DNA from 4 places in the Mesorhizobium sp. WSM4820 genome. Region 2 is predicted to be linked to each of the others. Evidence: predicted binding sites of a transcription regulator. Region 2 holds the regulator's gene; each other region holds the start of a gene.
What was found. Region 2 encodes PhoB, which activates phosphate uptake and scavenging genes when phosphate is short. Its sites were predicted from a motif close to TGTCATNNANCTGTCAT; they were not measured.
Positions count from the first base shown of each region.

Region 1: AC0L2R_RS01750 (esterase-like activity of phytase family protein) is a predicted target of PhoB. The motif match lies at 2,040-2,056, and genes of this name have one in related genera.
Region 3: AC0L2R_RS26460 (alkaline phosphatase D family protein) is a predicted target of PhoB. The motif match lies at 2,474-2,490, and genes of this name have one in related genera.
Region 4: olsB (l-ornithine N(alpha)-acyltransferase) is a predicted target of PhoB. The motif match lies at 2,262-2,278, and genes of this name have one in related genera.

Region 1 covers NZ_JBVVQN010000001.1:344,700-348,756, forward strand. Annotated here, with positions in the region: gene AC0L2R_RS01735 (GFA family protein) at 1-297, shown strand, start outside; gene AC0L2R_RS01740 (hypothetical protein) at 482-730, shown strand; gene AC0L2R_RS01745 (glycoside hydrolase family 25 protein) at 949-1,965, shown strand; gene AC0L2R_RS01750 (esterase-like activity of phytase family protein) at 2,116-4,057, shown strand, end outside.
Region 2 covers NZ_JBVVQN010000018.1:6,342-10,398, forward strand. Annotated here, with positions in the region: gene xylF (D-xylose ABC transporter substrate-binding protein) at 1-118, opposite strand, end outside; gene AC0L2R_RS25255 (ROK family protein) at 385-1,632, shown strand; gene phoB (phosphate regulon transcriptional regulator PhoB) at 1,764-2,453, opposite strand; gene phoU (phosphate signaling complex protein PhoU) at 2,470-3,177, opposite strand; gene pstB (phosphate ABC transporter ATP-binding protein PstB) at 3,213-4,028, opposite strand; gene pstA (phosphate ABC transporter permease PstA) at 4,041-4,057, opposite strand, start outside.
Region 3 covers NZ_JBVVQN010000019.1:100,389-104,445, forward strand. Annotated here, with positions in the region: gene AC0L2R_RS26445 (hypothetical protein) at 1-274, opposite strand, end outside; gene AC0L2R_RS26450 (TetR/AcrR family transcriptional regulator) at 320-919, opposite strand; gene AC0L2R_RS26455 (MFS transporter) at 1,001-2,284, shown strand; gene AC0L2R_RS26460 (alkaline phosphatase D family protein) at 2,562-4,057, shown strand, end outside.
Region 4 covers NZ_JBVVQN010000011.1:95,047-99,103, reverse strand. Annotated here, with positions in the region: gene grpE (nucleotide exchange factor GrpE) at 1-477, shown strand, start outside; gene AC0L2R_RS18915 (trimeric intracellular cation channel family protein) at 597-1,229, shown strand; gene olsB (l-ornithine N(alpha)-acyltransferase) at 1,323-2,198, opposite strand; gene AC0L2R_RS18905 (response regulator) at 2,376-4,057, opposite strand, start outside.

The DNA of each region.
Region 1 (4,057 bases), on a different contig from region 2:
GCGCTCGGCGCGGCCTTCAACGCCCGCGTGCTGTTCCGCATCGACGACGTGACCATCGACGGGCCGGTGGCGACGGTGAATTCCTCGCCCGATCTCAAGCGTGGCTTTTGCTCGCGCTGCGGCACGACGCTGTTTTCCCGGCGCGATTCCGCCGGCATCATCGGCGTCACCTCCGGCTCGCTCGACGATCCTTCCGTGTTCAAGCCGCAGATGCATATCTGGACCGCCTCGAAGCAGCCCTGGGTACAGCTCGACGACGGACTGCCGCAATATGAAGGCGCCCCACCGCCGAATTGAAGCACAGGCGAATTGAAGTACATGCGAACTGAAGCACAGGCGAACCGAAGCGCAGGCGAAATCAAGCACAAGGCGTGCCCAAATTTTTTCGTCCGGGACACGAGATAGCCGGCAAAGCGTCATTGGCGAGCCATCATTGCCGCCTATCTATTGCCTGCGGGTCGGCAGTCGAAGGAGGCGACGGATGAACGACAGAATTAACACCCTGGATGAGCTTTTGAGCGATCCGATGGTCAAGCTGGTGATGGAGCGTGACCGCGTGCAGCCGGCCGAGCTTCGCTCGCTGCTCGAAGAAAAGGTTCGCCGGGATGATGATGCGCCGGTCAATCCCGTCACCGATCGCCCCAACTCTGATCGCCTTGGCACCGACCGCTCCGTCCCGCCCGCTCATATGGTAGCCGAGAGCTGTCACAATCTATGGTTGTGCGGCTAGGCAGCGACCTGCTGGCGTCGCGATCCTTCGCGCCCTCTCGGTCCTGCAGCGTTTCCAGGCTCTCACCGCTACGGTGATAGAGCGAGCGCCTTGCCCAGCCCCTCTGCCCTAACAATTTGATTCAAACTTTGTTGGTAATTTCTTGTTAGTAATCCGGACTGGTTTGTCCGGCGGCGTTGTCTTGCCCTCGGTCTGTTGTGTTCTGCGTACAGGTCCAGATGCGGTTATCAGGCGTCGTCATCTTCTCGATCGCGTCACTTTGCCTTGCCGGCTGCACGTCCACGTCCGGCGTCGACGCGCTGCAAGTGCCGTCCAGCGAGACGACCAGTTCGGTTGTGCGGCCGCCCGCGCCGGTGGCGTCGGTCGGCGCTGCCAATGTCGAACCCGACTTCGCGCCGGAGGAGGCGACGGAGCAGACTGTGGCGATGGCCACTCCGGAGCCTGCCGAAAGCATCGAGCCACCCGTCGAGCCGATTGCCCTGGTGGCGCCGAAGCGGCTGGCACGGGCAGCACCGATCCTTGCCGAGCCGGTCCAGCGCTATCGTTTCCGTGACGCCAAGCCGATCAATTTCGGCAGGGCATCGCCCAGACACCTCGCCGTTCACGGCGTCGACGTCTCGCGCTGGCAAGGCAACGTGAACTGGGCGAAGCTGCGCGCGCAGGGCGCGAACTTCGCCTACATCAAGGCGACCGACGGCGGCGATCACCTCGACCCAATGTTCAGGAAGAACTGGCGCAATGCCGACGCCGCCGGCCTCAAGCGCGGCGCCTATCACTTCTTCTACTGGTGCCGCACCGCTGGTGAGCAGGCTGACTGGTTCATCCGCAACGTGCCGAGGGTCGAGGGCGCCTTGCCGCCGGTGATCGATGTCGAGTGGAACGGCGAATCCAGCTGCAAGCGGCGGCCGTCGCGGCAAAAGGTGCTGGAGAAGATGCAGGTGTTCATGGACAAGCTCGAGCGCCACTACGGCCAGCGGCCCATCATCTACACCGCGCCTGATTTCTACCGCGACAATCTCAGAGGCGCATTTCTGGACTATCCATTCTGGCTGCGCGCGGTGGCACGGCACCCGTCAAAGGTCTATCCCGGCCGCAAATGGGTGTTCTGGCAGTATTCCGGCTCCGGCCTGTCGCATGGGGTGAGGGGCCGCATCGACCTCAACGTCTTCCACGGCGACGAGAGAGCCTGGCGGAACTGGGCTGGCGGGCGGCAGATGGTGGCCGAGGCGGAGTAGGCGGCCGAGGAAAGCGCCCATTCGCAGGCCAGCATGAGGTGAATATTGACGGACCTGGCCGCCTGTCGCGGAAGTGTCATCGATCCGTCATCGCATTGAAATGTCGCTCCCGCAATCAGGTGGCTTCCATTCGAACAGGAGACGCCACCCGTGCCCCGCCATTCCGCGCTTTTCGTCCTGACGGCAGCGCTTGCTGCCTCGGTTTCGCTGCCGGCCCATGCCGACATGATGTTCAACCGGGTCGCGAGCTTCGCAGTCGCCGGTAACCTGCCTGCGGATGTCGAGAGGACCACGCCGACTTCGTCCGAGATCATCACGGCGAGCGAAGATGGCATGACGCTGGTTTATTCCGATAGCCCGCTCGGTGCGGTCGGCTTCATCGACATCGCCGATCCCAAGGCGCCCAAGGCCGGCGGCATCGTCAAGATAGCAGGCGAGCCGACCTCGGTTGTGGTCATCGGCGGCAAGGTTCTGGCCGGTGTCAACACGTCGGAAAGCAAAGCCAGGCCTTCGGGCAACCTCAGCGTTATCGATCTTGCCTCCAAGGCGATCGAAAGCACTTGCGACCTCGGCGGCCAACCGGACTCGCTGGCGTTCAGCAAGGACGGCAAGTTTTTGGCCATCGCCATCGAGAACGAGCGCGACGAGGATCTGAACGACGGAGAAATTCCGCAGATGCCGGCGGGCGACCTTAGGATTTTCACGCTTGCCGAAGGCCAGCCTGATTGCGCGACGATGAAGACCGTCAATCTGGCGGGCATTGCCGAAGTCGCTGGGGAAGATCCCGAGCCGGAATTCGTTGCCTTCAACGAGGCCGGCGAGATCGCGGTCACGCTGCAGGAAAACAACCACATCGCCATCGTCAACGCCGAAACCGCTGCGATCGTCACCCACTTCTCCGCAGGCTCCGCCACGCTGGACAAGATCGACACCAGGAAGAACGGCGCCTTGTCCTTCGATGGCAAGATCGAAAATGTCGCGCGCGAGCCCGACGCCGTGAAATGGCTCGACAATGACCGCCTCGCCGTCGCCAACGAAGGCGACTACAAGGGCGGCTCGCGCGGTTTCACGATCTTCAGCAAGAAGGGCGAGGTGCTCTACGAATCCGGTTCGTCCTTCGAGTACCAGGTCGCCAATGCCGGCCATTATCCCGACGACCGCAACAAGAAGGGCGTCGAGCCGGAAGGTCTCGAGACCGGCACGTTCGGCGAGGACAGGCTGCTGTTCGTCGCTTCGGAGCGTGGCTCCGTTGTCGGCGTCTACAAGGACACCGGTGCGGAGCCAGGGTTTGTCCAGATCCTGCCGTCCGGCATCAGTCCGGAGGGCCTGGTCGCGATCCCGTCGCGCAATCTCCTGGTCACCGCCAACGAGGCCGACCTGGTCGAGGACGGGCTCGCCCGCTCGCACGTGATGATCTACGAGCGCTCCGAGGGTCCCGCCACTTACCCGATGATCACGGCAAAGCCCACGGCAGACGGCACGCCGCTCGGCTGGGGCGCGCTTTCAGCACTCGCCGCCGGCGACGCTGTCGGCAAGCTGTTCGCTGCCTCGGACTCGTTCTACGCCAACGCGCCCTCGATCTTCGAGATCGATGCAACCCAGACGCCGGCGCTGATCACCGGCAAGACCATCGTCATGCGTGATGGCCACCCTGCACAGAAGATCGACATCGAGGGTCTTGTCGCCGACGGTGAAGGCGGCTTCTGGCTGGCCAATGAAGGCGATCCGGCAAAGCTCGTCCCGCACGCCATCCTGCGCGTCGACGACAAGGGCGAGATCAAGCAGGAAATCGGCTTCCCGATGGAACTGCTCGCCCACCAGAGCCGCTTCGGTCTCGAAGGCATCACCGCGATCGGCGAAGGCGACGACCTGACGCTGGTGATGGCTGTCCAGCGCGAATGGGCCGACGACCCCAAGGGCCAGGTCAAGCTTTTGGCCTACAAGCCCAAGGCCAAGGAATGGTCGGCGGTACGCTACCCGCTCGAAGCGACCGAAGCTGGCTGGATGGGCCTGTCGGAGATCACCACGCATGACGGCAAGCTCTACATCCTCGAACGCGACAACCAGATCGGCGACCTGGCCAAGGTGAAGC
Region 2 (4,057 bases):
GCTCTTCCTGGAAGTTCGACCACGAAACGCCAATGACCTTATCCTTGGCCTGCGCGGCCGACGCGAGCGTCAGCGACATGGCGACCCCCGCCAGAATGGCGGCTGCGAATCTCTTCATGATATTCCTCCCTGCGCCGCGTAGGGCGCGACCAACTGGCCCGAAGGCCGGCACAAAGGCTCCTATTTTTTCGAGCCTCGAAAAAATACTGGTCCAACGCCGAAGCACTGTCAACACCAATTCTGATGGATTTTGACGTCCTGTCGGTCTTTTTTTCGAGGCTCGGAATAAATAATGACAGCCCCTTCTGCTTCTGCCAGTATTTGTCGGACATTACCGACGGCTTCCGATTCATGAGCGGCCGCGGCGGTGAGGAGGAAACAAAAATGTCGGTGGGAATCCGTCATGACGATCTGCGCCGGCGCAACCGGGCGATGGTGATTTCGGCCGTGCGCCGGGCAGGCCAGCCGTCGCGGACCGAGATCGCCGCGACCACCGGCCTCAGCCATTCGACCATATCGGCGATCTCTGCCGACCTGATCCAGGAAGGCATCCTGGCCGAGAGCAAGGCGAGCGAGACGGTTTCGCTGAAACGCGGCCGGCCGCAGGTCGGCCTCAGCCTCAATCCGCAAGCCGCTGCGGTGTTGGCCGTCGTGTTGTCGCTGAATTTCCTGTCGGTCGCCGTCATCGATTATGCCGGACAAGTGGTCGCCGAGGACCAGCGCCGGCTGGACACGCTGACCATGTCGCGCGACGCGCTGATCGGCGAATGTGTCGCCATCGTCCGACGCCGGCTCGAAGATCCCGACCTCGATGTCCAAAGCGTCGCCCGCATCGCGCTGGCAATCCAGGGCATCACCGATTCCCATGCGCGCGCCATGTTGTGGTCGCCGATCACGCCGCAGACGAACATCGCCTTCGCCGACATTCTGGAACGCGAGTTCGGCATCCCGGCCATCATGGAGAACGACTGCAACATGATGGCCGTGGCGCTGCGCTGGCGCCACCCGGATCGCTACCGCGATGATTTCATCGCCATCCTGCTCTCGCACGGCATCGGTATGGGGCTGGTGCTGAAGGGCGAGCTGTTCACCGGCACCCACTCCTCGGGCGGCGAATTCGGCCACATGATCCATCGGCCGGGCGGCGCGCTTTGCCGCTGCGGGCGGCGCGGCTGCGTCGAGGCTTATGCCGGCAACTACGCCATCTGGCGCAACGCAAGGCTGTTGAGCGAGAACGCAGAGCCGGTCGCCGATGTCAGCGACGCCGAGATGCGGGCACTGGCGGCCCGGGCGCGCGAGACGGACGGACCGGAGCGCGAAGCCTACCGCAAGGCCGGCGAGGCGCTCGGCTTCGGGCTCGGCAGCCTGTTTGCGCTGATCGATCCGGCGCCGGTGGCCATGGTCGGCGCCAGCGCTGCCGCCTTCGACCTGATCGAGCCGGCGCTGCGCGAGGCCATCGCCCAGACCGCCGGCGGCCAGCATTCGGGTTCGATTTCCTTCGACACCGAGCCGAATGAGTTGCCGCTGATCCGCGAAGGCTGCGCCATGCGGGCGCTGAGCTTCGTCGATCAGGAGATTTTCGCGCCGAGCATCCAGGCACGAGCCGGCTCGGTCGGAAAGAACGTGGCTTGAATCCGAAGGCAGGGATTCCCGGGTCGCGACTTGGGGTGTGTTGAGATTCAGGTCAGGCCGAGTCGAGAATGGTGGGTTCCGAGATCCGGAGCGGAGCGTACTTTGGGGTACGCCGGAAGCGCAGGTATCAGCTAGTCTTCCCTGATCGCATAGCCGGCGCCGCGGATGGTGCGGATGACATCGGGCATGCGACCATTGTTGACCGCCTTGCGCAACCGGCCGACATGGACGTCCACAGTGCGCTCGTCGATGTAGATCGTCTCGCCCCAGACATTGTCGAGCAACTGGCTGCGCGAGAAGACCCGACCCGGGTGCCGCATCATGAATTCGAGCAGCCGGAATTCGGTCGGCCCGAGCCGGATCTCGCTCTTCTTGCGATAGACCCGGTGCGATTCACGATCGAGCATGATGTCGCCGACCTTGAGCACGCTGGACAGCACTTCCGGCTTGGCGCGGCGCAGCAGCGCCTTGACCCTGGCCATGAATTCCGGTGTCGAGAACGGCTTGACCAGATAGTCGTCGGCTCCGGTCGAAAGGCCGCGCACCCGGTCGCTCTCCTCGCCGCGCGCGGTCAGCATGATGATCGGCAGCCGCTCGGTTTCGGGGCGCACCCGAAGCCGCCGGCAAAGCTCGATGCCGGAAACCGCCGGCACCATCCAGTCGAGCACCAAAAGATCGGGCACGTTTTCCTGCAGCCGGATTTCGGCCTCGTCGCCGCGCGTCACCACCTCGACCTGATAGCCTTCGGATTCCAGATTGTAACGGAGGAGGACGCCCAGCGGCTCTTCATCCTCCACCACCATGATGCGCGGCGCGATCATCGGCCGGTCACTCCTGTCATGTCGCCGGCGCCGACATCGTCGTTTCGTCGAGCTTCGGGCGATCCGCCGGCAATTGCTGCCCGGTCACGACAAAGTAGGCGTTTTCGGCGATGTTGGTGACGTGATCGCCGATACGCTCGAGATTCTTGGCGCAGAACAGAAGGTGCGTGCAGGCGGTGATGTTGCGCGGATCCTCCATCATGTAGGTCAGGAGCTCGCGAAAAACCGCCGTGTATTTCACGTCGATCTTCTGGTCGTCGGCGCGCAGTTCCTTCAACGCGCCGGCATCGCGCGACACATAGTGCTCGACCACGCCGCGCAGCTGCACAAGAACGAGATCCGCCATCGCGTCAATACCGTGCGACAGATTACGCGGCGTCGCGCTCTGCCCGACTGCGCTGACCCGTTTGGCTATGTTCTTGGCCAGATCGCCGATGCGCTCGAGATCGCCAGCCATGCGGATTGCGCCAACCACGGCGCGCAGATCCTGCGCCATCGGCTGCCGCTTGGCGATCAGCGTGATGGCGCTGTCATCGAGTTCGCGCTGCCGCGCATCCATGATGGCGTCGTCCGAGACAACGCGCTGCGCCATCGCATTGTCCGACGCAAGCAGCGCGCGGATCGAGGCCGCTACCATTGCGGCGGCGAGCTCGTCCATGTCGCGGATCAGCCGGTCGATGTGCTCCAGTTCCTCGTCGAAAGATGCGACGGTGTGTTCACCCATGGTGCTGTCCTCGTGTTCGAAATTCGCCGGACCGCTCAGCCGAACCGGCCGGTGATGTAGTCCTGGGTGCGCTTGTCGTCGGGGTTGGTGAACATCTTGTCGGTCGCGCCCTCCTCGACCAGATAGCCGAGATGGAACATCGCCGTGCGTTGCGACACGCGCGCCGCCTGCTGCATCGAATGGGTGACGATGACGATCGTATAGTTCTGGCGCAGTTCGTCGATCAGTTCCTCGACGCGGGCGGTGGCGATCGGATCGAGCGCCGAACAGGGCTCGTCCATCAGGATCACTTCCGGCGACACGGCGATGGCGCGCGCAATGCACAGGCGCTGCTGCTGTCCGCCGGACAGGCCGGTACCCGACTCGAGCAGGCGATCCTTGACCTCGTTGAACAGGCCGGCCTTCTTCAGGCTCGATTCGACGATGCCGTCCAACTCGGCCTTGGTCCTGGCCAGGCCGTGAATGCGCGGACCGTAGGCGACGTTTTCGTAGATCGACTTCGGAAACGGGTTCGGCTTCTGGAACACCATGCCGACGCGAGCTCGCAGCTCGACGACATCGATTTTCGGGTCGTAGACATCCTCGCCGTCGAGCGTGATCTTGCCGCTCACCCGCGCGATATCGATGGTGTCGTTCATTCGGTTCAGGCAACGCAGGAACGTCGACTTGCCGCAGCCCGATGGGCCGATCAACGCCGTCACCTGATGCTCGCGGACATCGAGATCGACGTCGAACAGTGCTCGCTTCTCGCCGTAGTGAACGGAAACCTTTTCGCCCTTCATCTTGATCGAAGGGGCGTTGCTTGCGCTGCTCAGTTTCTGCTCGACGCCGGCTTCCGTCATGATGTTCATATCCTCTACTCCTTACCAGCGCCGCTCGA
Region 3 (4,057 bases), on a different contig from region 2:
AGGCGACAAAACTTTCCCAGACTGCGGTCATGTCGCTGGGCGGAAAACCATAAAACAGCGATTCGCGGGCGTCGTCGTAGGCGATCAGCACCGGGTAGCCGCGATAGCCCGAACAGGCGAGACTGGCCCAGTCGCCGTCGCCTTCCTCCGCTTGCGCGTAGGTCACGCAGTCCTTCTTCCAGTCGAGATCGGTGTAGGCGCTGGAAATGTCGCCGGCCCGGGCAGGCTGGCAGAGGCCGGCAAGGGCAAGCGGGATCAGCAAAAGAGCACGCATCGCGGGCTACTCCGTTTCGGGGCTGCCGCACGGTATCGTTAATCGCTATTTCTTCAAGCTCGCTTCGATCAGCAGGTCGGCATTGCGGGCCACAGACTTCGCCGGTCCGCCGGCCCCGAACAACTGGCCGCTGATATAGGCGCCTTCGATCAGAAGCAGCAGCCCGTCGCCTAGCGTATCGGCGTCGCCGGCACCCATCGCCTCCGCCATGGCGCGCAGGCGTCGGCGCAATTCCTGCTTGTTGGCCTCACTCACCACCCGGGCCGGGTGGCCACGTTCGGGATATTCGACGGCCGCATTGGTCATGCCGCAGCCGCGATAGTCGGGTTTTTGCGTGCGTTTGCCGATGCGGGTCAGGAAGGCGGCGATCTGCGCGCGCGGATCGCCAGGATGGGCAGCCACCGCCGCGTCGAAGCGGGCCCAGAACTCGAGGTCGTATTGCCGCAGATAGGACGCGGCCAATTCGTCCTTGGACGGAAAGCTGCGATAGAGGCTGGGCTTGGTGACGCCGGCGCGCCGCACGATCTCGTCGACGCCGATCGCCCTGATGCCTTGCCGGTAGAACAGGTCGCGGGCAACGCGAAGGATTTTTTCGCCCGCGCGGGGCCGTTCATCCGCTTTGATCGCTGGTTCAATGCTTTTCATCTAGGACGTGCCGTTGCCTGCTTGACAATGTTACCGATCGGTACGTATGCTCCCATGCATTGCAACGTACCGGTCAGTAACATGATAGCTCAATCCCGCCCGTTTGGCCAGCGCTATGCTTTCGTCGTGGTCGCCGTCATTTTCCTGTGCCTGCTGATCGCGGCGGGCCTGCGGTCGGCGCCGGCCGTCATGATGCTGCCGCTGGAGGAGAGTTTCGGCTGGCGGCGCGATGTCGTCTCGCTCGCCGCGGCCATCGGCATCTTCCTCTACGGCCTGACCGGGCCGTTTGCCGCGGCACTGATGGAACGGATCGGGCTGCGCCGCACGCTGCTGGCGTCGCTGGTGCTGATGTCGGGCTCTACGGCGCTCAGCCTGTTGATGACCCAGCCGTGGCACCTGCTTCTCACCTGGGGCGTATTCTCCGGCGTCGGTTCCGGCGCGGTCGCCACGGTGCTCGGCGCCACCATCGTCAATCGCTGGTTCAAGACCAATCGCGGCCTGGTGATGGGGCTGATGTCGGCCTCCGCCGCCACCGGCCTGCTGGTGTTCCTGCCGTTGCTCGCCGCGCTCGCCCAGTCGGGCGGCTGGAAGCCTGTCGCCATCGCCATTGCGGTGGCCACCGCCTGCCTGGTGCCGCTGGTCTGGCTGCTGGTGCCGGAACGGCCGTCCTCAATCGGCATGGTGCGCTACGGCGCTGAGGCCGACGACGTGCCGCCGGTTCCGCCGGCCTCGCAGGGCAATTTCCTCATGCACACACTCAGCACGCTGCGTCGCGCCGCCGGCACGCGGGTGTTCTGGTATCTGTTCGCCACTTTCTTCATTTGTGGCTTCACCACCAACGGACTGGTCGGAACGCACCTGATCGCGTTTTGCGGCGACATGGGCATCGGCCAGGTGCAAGCCGCCGGCCTGCTGTCGCTGATGGGCATCTTCGACCTGATCGGCACGACGCTGTCGGGTTGGCTCACCGACCGTTTCGACCCGCGCAAGCTGCTCGGCGTCTATTATGGCATCCGCGGCCTGTCGCTGATCTATCTGCCTTATTCCGGCTTTTCGTCGACCAGCTTGATCATCTTCGCCGTGCTCTACGGATTGGACTGGATCGCCACCGTGCCGCCGACGCTCAGGCTGTCGAACGAGGCGTTCGGCGACCGCAGCGGGCCGATCGTCTTCGGCTGGATCGTCGCCGGCCATCAGGTGGGTGCAGCGGCGGCCGCCTTCTTCGGCGGCACCATGCGTGAATTGCAGGGCAATTACGAACTTGCCTTCCTCATCGCCGGCATGACGGCAATAGCCGCAGCCTGCATCTCGCTGTTGATCAACACCAGCCGTCCGGCCTTCGAGCCGAACCCGCAGGCGGCTTGAGCTGTGACTGCCGAGCGCTAATCTCCCCCCTTGAGGGGGAGATGGCCGCGAAGCGGCCAGAGGGGTCGGTCCGACCGGGCTCGGCCCCTTATCGCAGACGCAGGAGGTTGGCGCTCCACGCGACACGACCCCCTCTGTCGCCTTCGGCGAATCTCCCCCTCGAGGGGGGAGATTCGCCAGCCTGTTGATCGTCAGAAAACCTTCATGGTTTCGAGATGTGCGTGAAACATTGAGGCGGGACCTTGGCGGCGACGTTTAAGCCATCCAGGAGACAGCCATGAACAAGATTTCGCGCCGCGCTTTTGTCACGTCGGCGAGCGCCGCCGGCCTCGTCGGCGTATCGGGCCTCGCGCTTCCCTATTATTCGCGCGCCAATCAGCGGCCCGCCTTCACCCATGGCATCCAGTCGGGCGATGTCGACGCAACCAGCGGCGTGGTGTGGACGCGGACCGACCGCCCTTCGCGCGTCATGTTCGAAGTCTCGTCGACGGAGAATTTCGCCAATCCCTTGCGCCTTGCGCCGCTCGATACGTCGCCGGCCAGCGACTACACGGTAAAGCGGCTGCTCACCGACCTCACCTCCGACCAGGACATCTTCTACCGCATGGTCGCGGCCGATCTTGCCGACATCAACGCCGTCTCCGAGCCGATCGTCGGCCGCTTCCGCACGGCGCCGGCCTCGAAACGCGACATCCGCTTCGCCTGGTCGGGCGATACCGCCGGCCAGGGCTGGGGCATCGACGACACCGGCATGAAGACCTACGCCACGATCGGCAAGCATACGCCCGACTTCTTCCTGCATTCCGGCGACACCATCTATGCCGACGGCCCGATGAAGGACGAGGTCGAGCTTCCCGGCGGCAGCAAGTGGAAGAACAAGGTCCTCATCGACGAAAAGCGCAAGGTTGCCGAGACGCTGGACGAGTACCGCGGCCAGTGGAAGTACAACATGATGGACAGGAACGTGCTGGGGCTCAACGCCATCTGCCCGACCTTCTACCAGTGGGACGACCACGAGGTGGTCAACAACTGGTCGGATTCGAAGGACCTGAGCGCCGACGACCGCTACTCGGAAAAAAGCATCCATGTGCTGGCGGCACGCGCGGCACGCGCCTTCCACGAGATGACGACGATCCGCTACGAGCCGTCGGAACCGGGCCGCGTCTATCGCAAGATCGCCTACGGGCCGCTGCTCGAAGTGTTCTTCCTCGACATGCGCTCATATCGCGGCGCCAACGGTACTGGCATGCAGGATACGATGACGCCGCAGTCGCGTGTCCTCGGCGAACAGCAGATGAAATGGCTGAAGCGCGAACTGGCAAACTCCAACGCGACCTGGAAAATCATCGCCGCCGACATGCCGCTTGGTCTCGTCGTCTGGAACGACGCCACCAACAAGGCCGGCGCCGAGGCCGTCAGCAATGGCGACAATGGCCCGGCCAAGGGCCGCGAACTGGAAATTGCCGACCTCCTTCGCTACATAAAGAATGCCGGCATCACCAACACCGTCTGGCTGACCGCCGACGTGCACTACACGGCGGCGCATTACTACAATCCCGACAAGGCGCAGTTCCAGGACTTCAATCCGTTCTGGGAATTCGTCTCGGGTCCGCTCCATGCCGGCACCTATGGACCCAATGATTTCGACATGACCTTCGGCCCGGAGCTGAAATTCATCAAGGCGCCAACCGCCGAGCAGGGGCAGAACCTGCCACCCTCGGCCGGCCTGCAGTTCTTCGGCCTCGTCGACATCGATGGCGCCACTGAACAGAT
Region 4 (4,057 bases), on a different contig from region 2:
GCCGAGATGGAGAATCTGCGCCGCCGTACCGCCCGTGACGTGCACGATGCACGCGCCTATGCGGTTGCCAATTTCGCCCGTGACATGCTGTCGGTATCGGACAATCTGCGCCGCGCACTGGATGCGATCCCGGCTGAGTCCAAGGCGTCGGGTGATGCCGGTTTGAAGTCACTGATCGAGGGCGTCGAGCTCACCGAGCGCGCCATGCTATCGGCGCTCGAGCGGCACGGAGTGAAGAAGCTCGAGCCGGAAGGCGAGAAATTCGACCCGAATTTCCATCAGGCGATGTTCGAGGTGCCCAATCCGGAGGTGCCGGCCAACACGGTGGTCCAGGTCGTGCAGCCCGGCTATTCGATCGGCGAGCGGGTGCTGCGGCCGGCCATGGTCGGCGTTGCCAAGGGCGGTCCCAAGCATGTGGCTGGTGAAGCGCCGGTCGAGCCAGGGCCGGTGAACGAGCAAGCTGAGAAGGATGCGTAAGTTAAGGGAATAGGGCAGTAGGAGCAGTAGGGGCAGTAGGGTAAAGGAGCCGTACCAATCGTCCGGCTTCGTGCTATTCATACATCCCTATTCACCCGCTCTCCTACTCCGCTATGCCCTTGAACCCGATCGAGCTTCTCGACTATGCCGGTGTCGCCGTCTTCGCGGCGACCGGTGCGCTGGCCGCTTCGCGCAAGCAGCTCGACATCATCGGCTTTTTGTTCCTGGCCAGCGTCACCGGCATCGGCGGTGGCACGTTTCGTGACGTCATCCTCAATCTGCCGGTCTTCTGGGTTACCAACTCTGGCTATGTGCTGATCTGCGCGGTGGTGGCGATGCTTGTCTTTTTCGGGGCGCACCGTCTCGAATCCCGCTGGAAATTACTGCTCTGGCTCGACGCCGTCGGCCTCGCCGCGTTTTCGGTGATGGGTGCCGCCAAGGGCCTGGCCATCACCGGCTCGCCGGTCGTGTCCGTTGTTACCGGCGTGCTCACCGCCACGTTCGGCGGGATCTTGCGCGACCTGCTGGCCGGTGAGGCTTCGGTGCTCTTGAGACCAGAAATCTATGTCACCGCCGCCCTTGCGGGCGCCATCCTGTTTACAACAGGCGATCTCGCCGGACTGCCGCCGCTCGCCTCGGGCCTGGTGGGCTTCATAGCCGCTTTCTGCGTGCGTGGCGGCGCGCTTAAGTTCGGCTGGGCCTTTCCGTCCTACAAGAGCCGGCCCGGCCGGCGGCCGGAAGATATTCCGTGAAATGAGGGCGAGTAGCGAATAGGCACAACGATCCGCAGCGAATTGGCGGAACTCCCGCTACTCGCTACTCCCTATTCGCTACTCATTGGAATCTCAGGCGGCGAAGCGCTGGGCTTCCCCGCCATAATAGCTGACGTAGCGGGCGCCGATCTCCTTGACCGGCATCACCACGAACACATCGACCGTCGAGAATTCGCGGTCGATGACGCAGCCGTCGCCGATGCGCGCGCCGACGCGCAGATAGCCCTTGACCAGCGGTGGCATCGCCGCGATCGCGGCCTTGGCGTTGACCGCCTCGATCGGCATCAAATCCATGGAGCAGTAGCGGCCGGCAACGGCGCGCACGTCCCAGGCCGAATTCGTCCGGCAGTGATGGGCGAGATAGGTCAGCGCTTCGGCGTGTGCCGCCGGCACGGTGCCGGGGAAAGAGGCGCAACCGGTCATCACGCCGATCCCATAATGGTTGATATAGGCCCAGATACCTTGCCAGAGCGCCTCGATGGTGCGCTTCGAGCGGTATTCCGGCAAGACGCAGGAGCGGCCGAGCTCGAGGAAACGCTGGCCGGGATGGCGGGCGATAAGATTGGTCAGCTCAAACTCGCCCTCGGAATAGAAGCCGCCGGCCGCTGCTGCGATCTCCTGCCGCAACAGGCGGTAGGTGCCGACAATGCGGCGATGCTCGGGACCGGACAGCGAGGTGTCGAAGACGAGCAGATGATCACAGAGCGGATCAAAATGGTCGGCGTCGCGGCGGTCCTGCACCTGAAACAGGGTTTTCCTGGCGCCGAGCTCGTCATAGAACACCCGGTAGCGCACTTCCTGCGCGGCGGCGATCTCGGCCTCGTTGCGTGCGAGCCGCACTTCGAGGTTGCCGATACGGCCAAGCGCTTCGCCTTTTATGACAGCATCGACGTTGCGCCCGGTGAGCAAAGCACCCCTGGCGTTCGGCCGAGCGTCACATTCCGGCATAACTGTATGCACGAGTGATTCTCCTTCGAGCCATCCCTCTTGGCACGGGGATACGGCGTAGGTGCAACAGGATTGTGACAGTACCGTGATACGGCCCTGCCGGCAATACTTCGTCGGCTGGTCAACCCTTCAACCGGCTATGTTCTGCAGGTAAGCCAGGCAAGGACAGCCGGCGGATCAAGCGGCCACGTGACCCTCGACCGCATGGACAAGCGCGTCGGGGTCGAGCGGCTTGGTGACGAAGCCGCTGGCGCCATGGGCGAGCACTGCGTGGCGGGTCGTTTCCTGACTGTCCGCCGACAGCACCATGATCGGAACCGGCGACACGGCGGTTTCCTCCTCGTGCCGGCGGATGGCGGCGATCGCGTCCAGCCCGTCCATGACAGGCATGTGCAGGTCCATCAGCACCACGTCGAAGCGGTACTTGTGGTCGGTGCCGGTGATGGCCTCGACGGCGGCCTTGCCGTTGCCGACCAGTTTCACGCGATGCCCGGCCTTTAGCAGCGTGGCACGGGCAAGCATGGCGTTGATGTCGTTATCCTCGGCGATCAGCACGGACAGGCCCCGCCGCCGGCCGCCAATGGCGCGGGCGGTTGGTGCGCCGCGCTTTTCCGGCTGCGGCTGGGTGAGGGCAGGCACGCTGCTGGTCAAAAGCACGCGAAGCAACGTTTCGCCACGCACCGGCCTTGCCAGAAAGGTGGCGTAGCCGCTGGCGCGGAACTCGCCCAGCATGCCGCGGTCGGTTGGCGCGATCAGTGTGATCGCCTCGCAATCGGCAAAGCCGCTCTGGCGAAGGCGCTTGAGCAACCTGCCGTCGCCTTCCTCCATGGCCGCATCGACCAAAAGCACGTCGCAGCCTTCGGCCAAGGACGCTGCCTGGGCGGCCGTCGCGGCGAGATCGACCTTGCCGCCATTGGCGCGGATGGTGCGGGCGATGGCGTCGGCCTCGACGGCGTTCTTCGACAGGATCACGGCGCGCCGCCCTGACAGCGCATCCCGACGGCTCTGCGGCGGCTCGGTGGCCGATATTGCGGGGATTTCGAAGACGAATTCCGAACCCTGGCCGAGCTGGCTCGACACCGAGATCGTGCCGCCCATGGCGATCACCAGGCGCCTGGAGATGGCAAGACCGAGCCCGGCGCCGCCATGCGCGCGGGTCGACGTGCCGTCAGCCTGTTCGAATTCCTCGAAGATGCGCTCCAAGTCGTCCTCGTGCAGGCCGGGACCGGTGTCGGTGACGGTGAAGCCTATGCGGTCGGTGGTTTCGGTGCGGGCACGAGCGATGCTCACCAACACGCCGCCGCTGTCGGTGAACTTGATGGCGTTGCCGATGAGGTTGAGCAGCACCTGCCTGACTCTTCCAGGATCGGCTGATATCATCTGCGGCACGTCGGGTTCGACATGGCAGCCAAGGCCGATGTTCTTGGCGAAGGCACGCGCTGCCAGGAGTTCCACGATGTTGTCGGCGATCTCGCGCACCGACATTGGCTGCGGTTCGGGATCGAAGCGGCCAGCCTCGATCTTGGAATAGTCGAGCAGATCCTCGATCAGCGCCAGCAGGGCGCTGGCCGAGGTCGAGATGGCGCCGACGTAGGTCCGTTGTTGCGGCGAGAGCCCGGTGTCCGCCAGCAGCTTGGCCATGCCCATGATGCCGTTCATCGGAGTGCGGATCTCGTGGCTGACGGTGGCGAGGAAGCGCGATTTGGCCTGGCTTGCATATTCGGCTCGCTCGCGGGCGGTGATCAGCGACGTTTCGGCGTGCTTGCGTGCGGTAATGTCGCGGGCGATTGCGCGATGCGAGACGGAACCGCTCTCCTTGTCGCGCACGGACAGTTCGATCCATGAGAACCAGCGCGGGC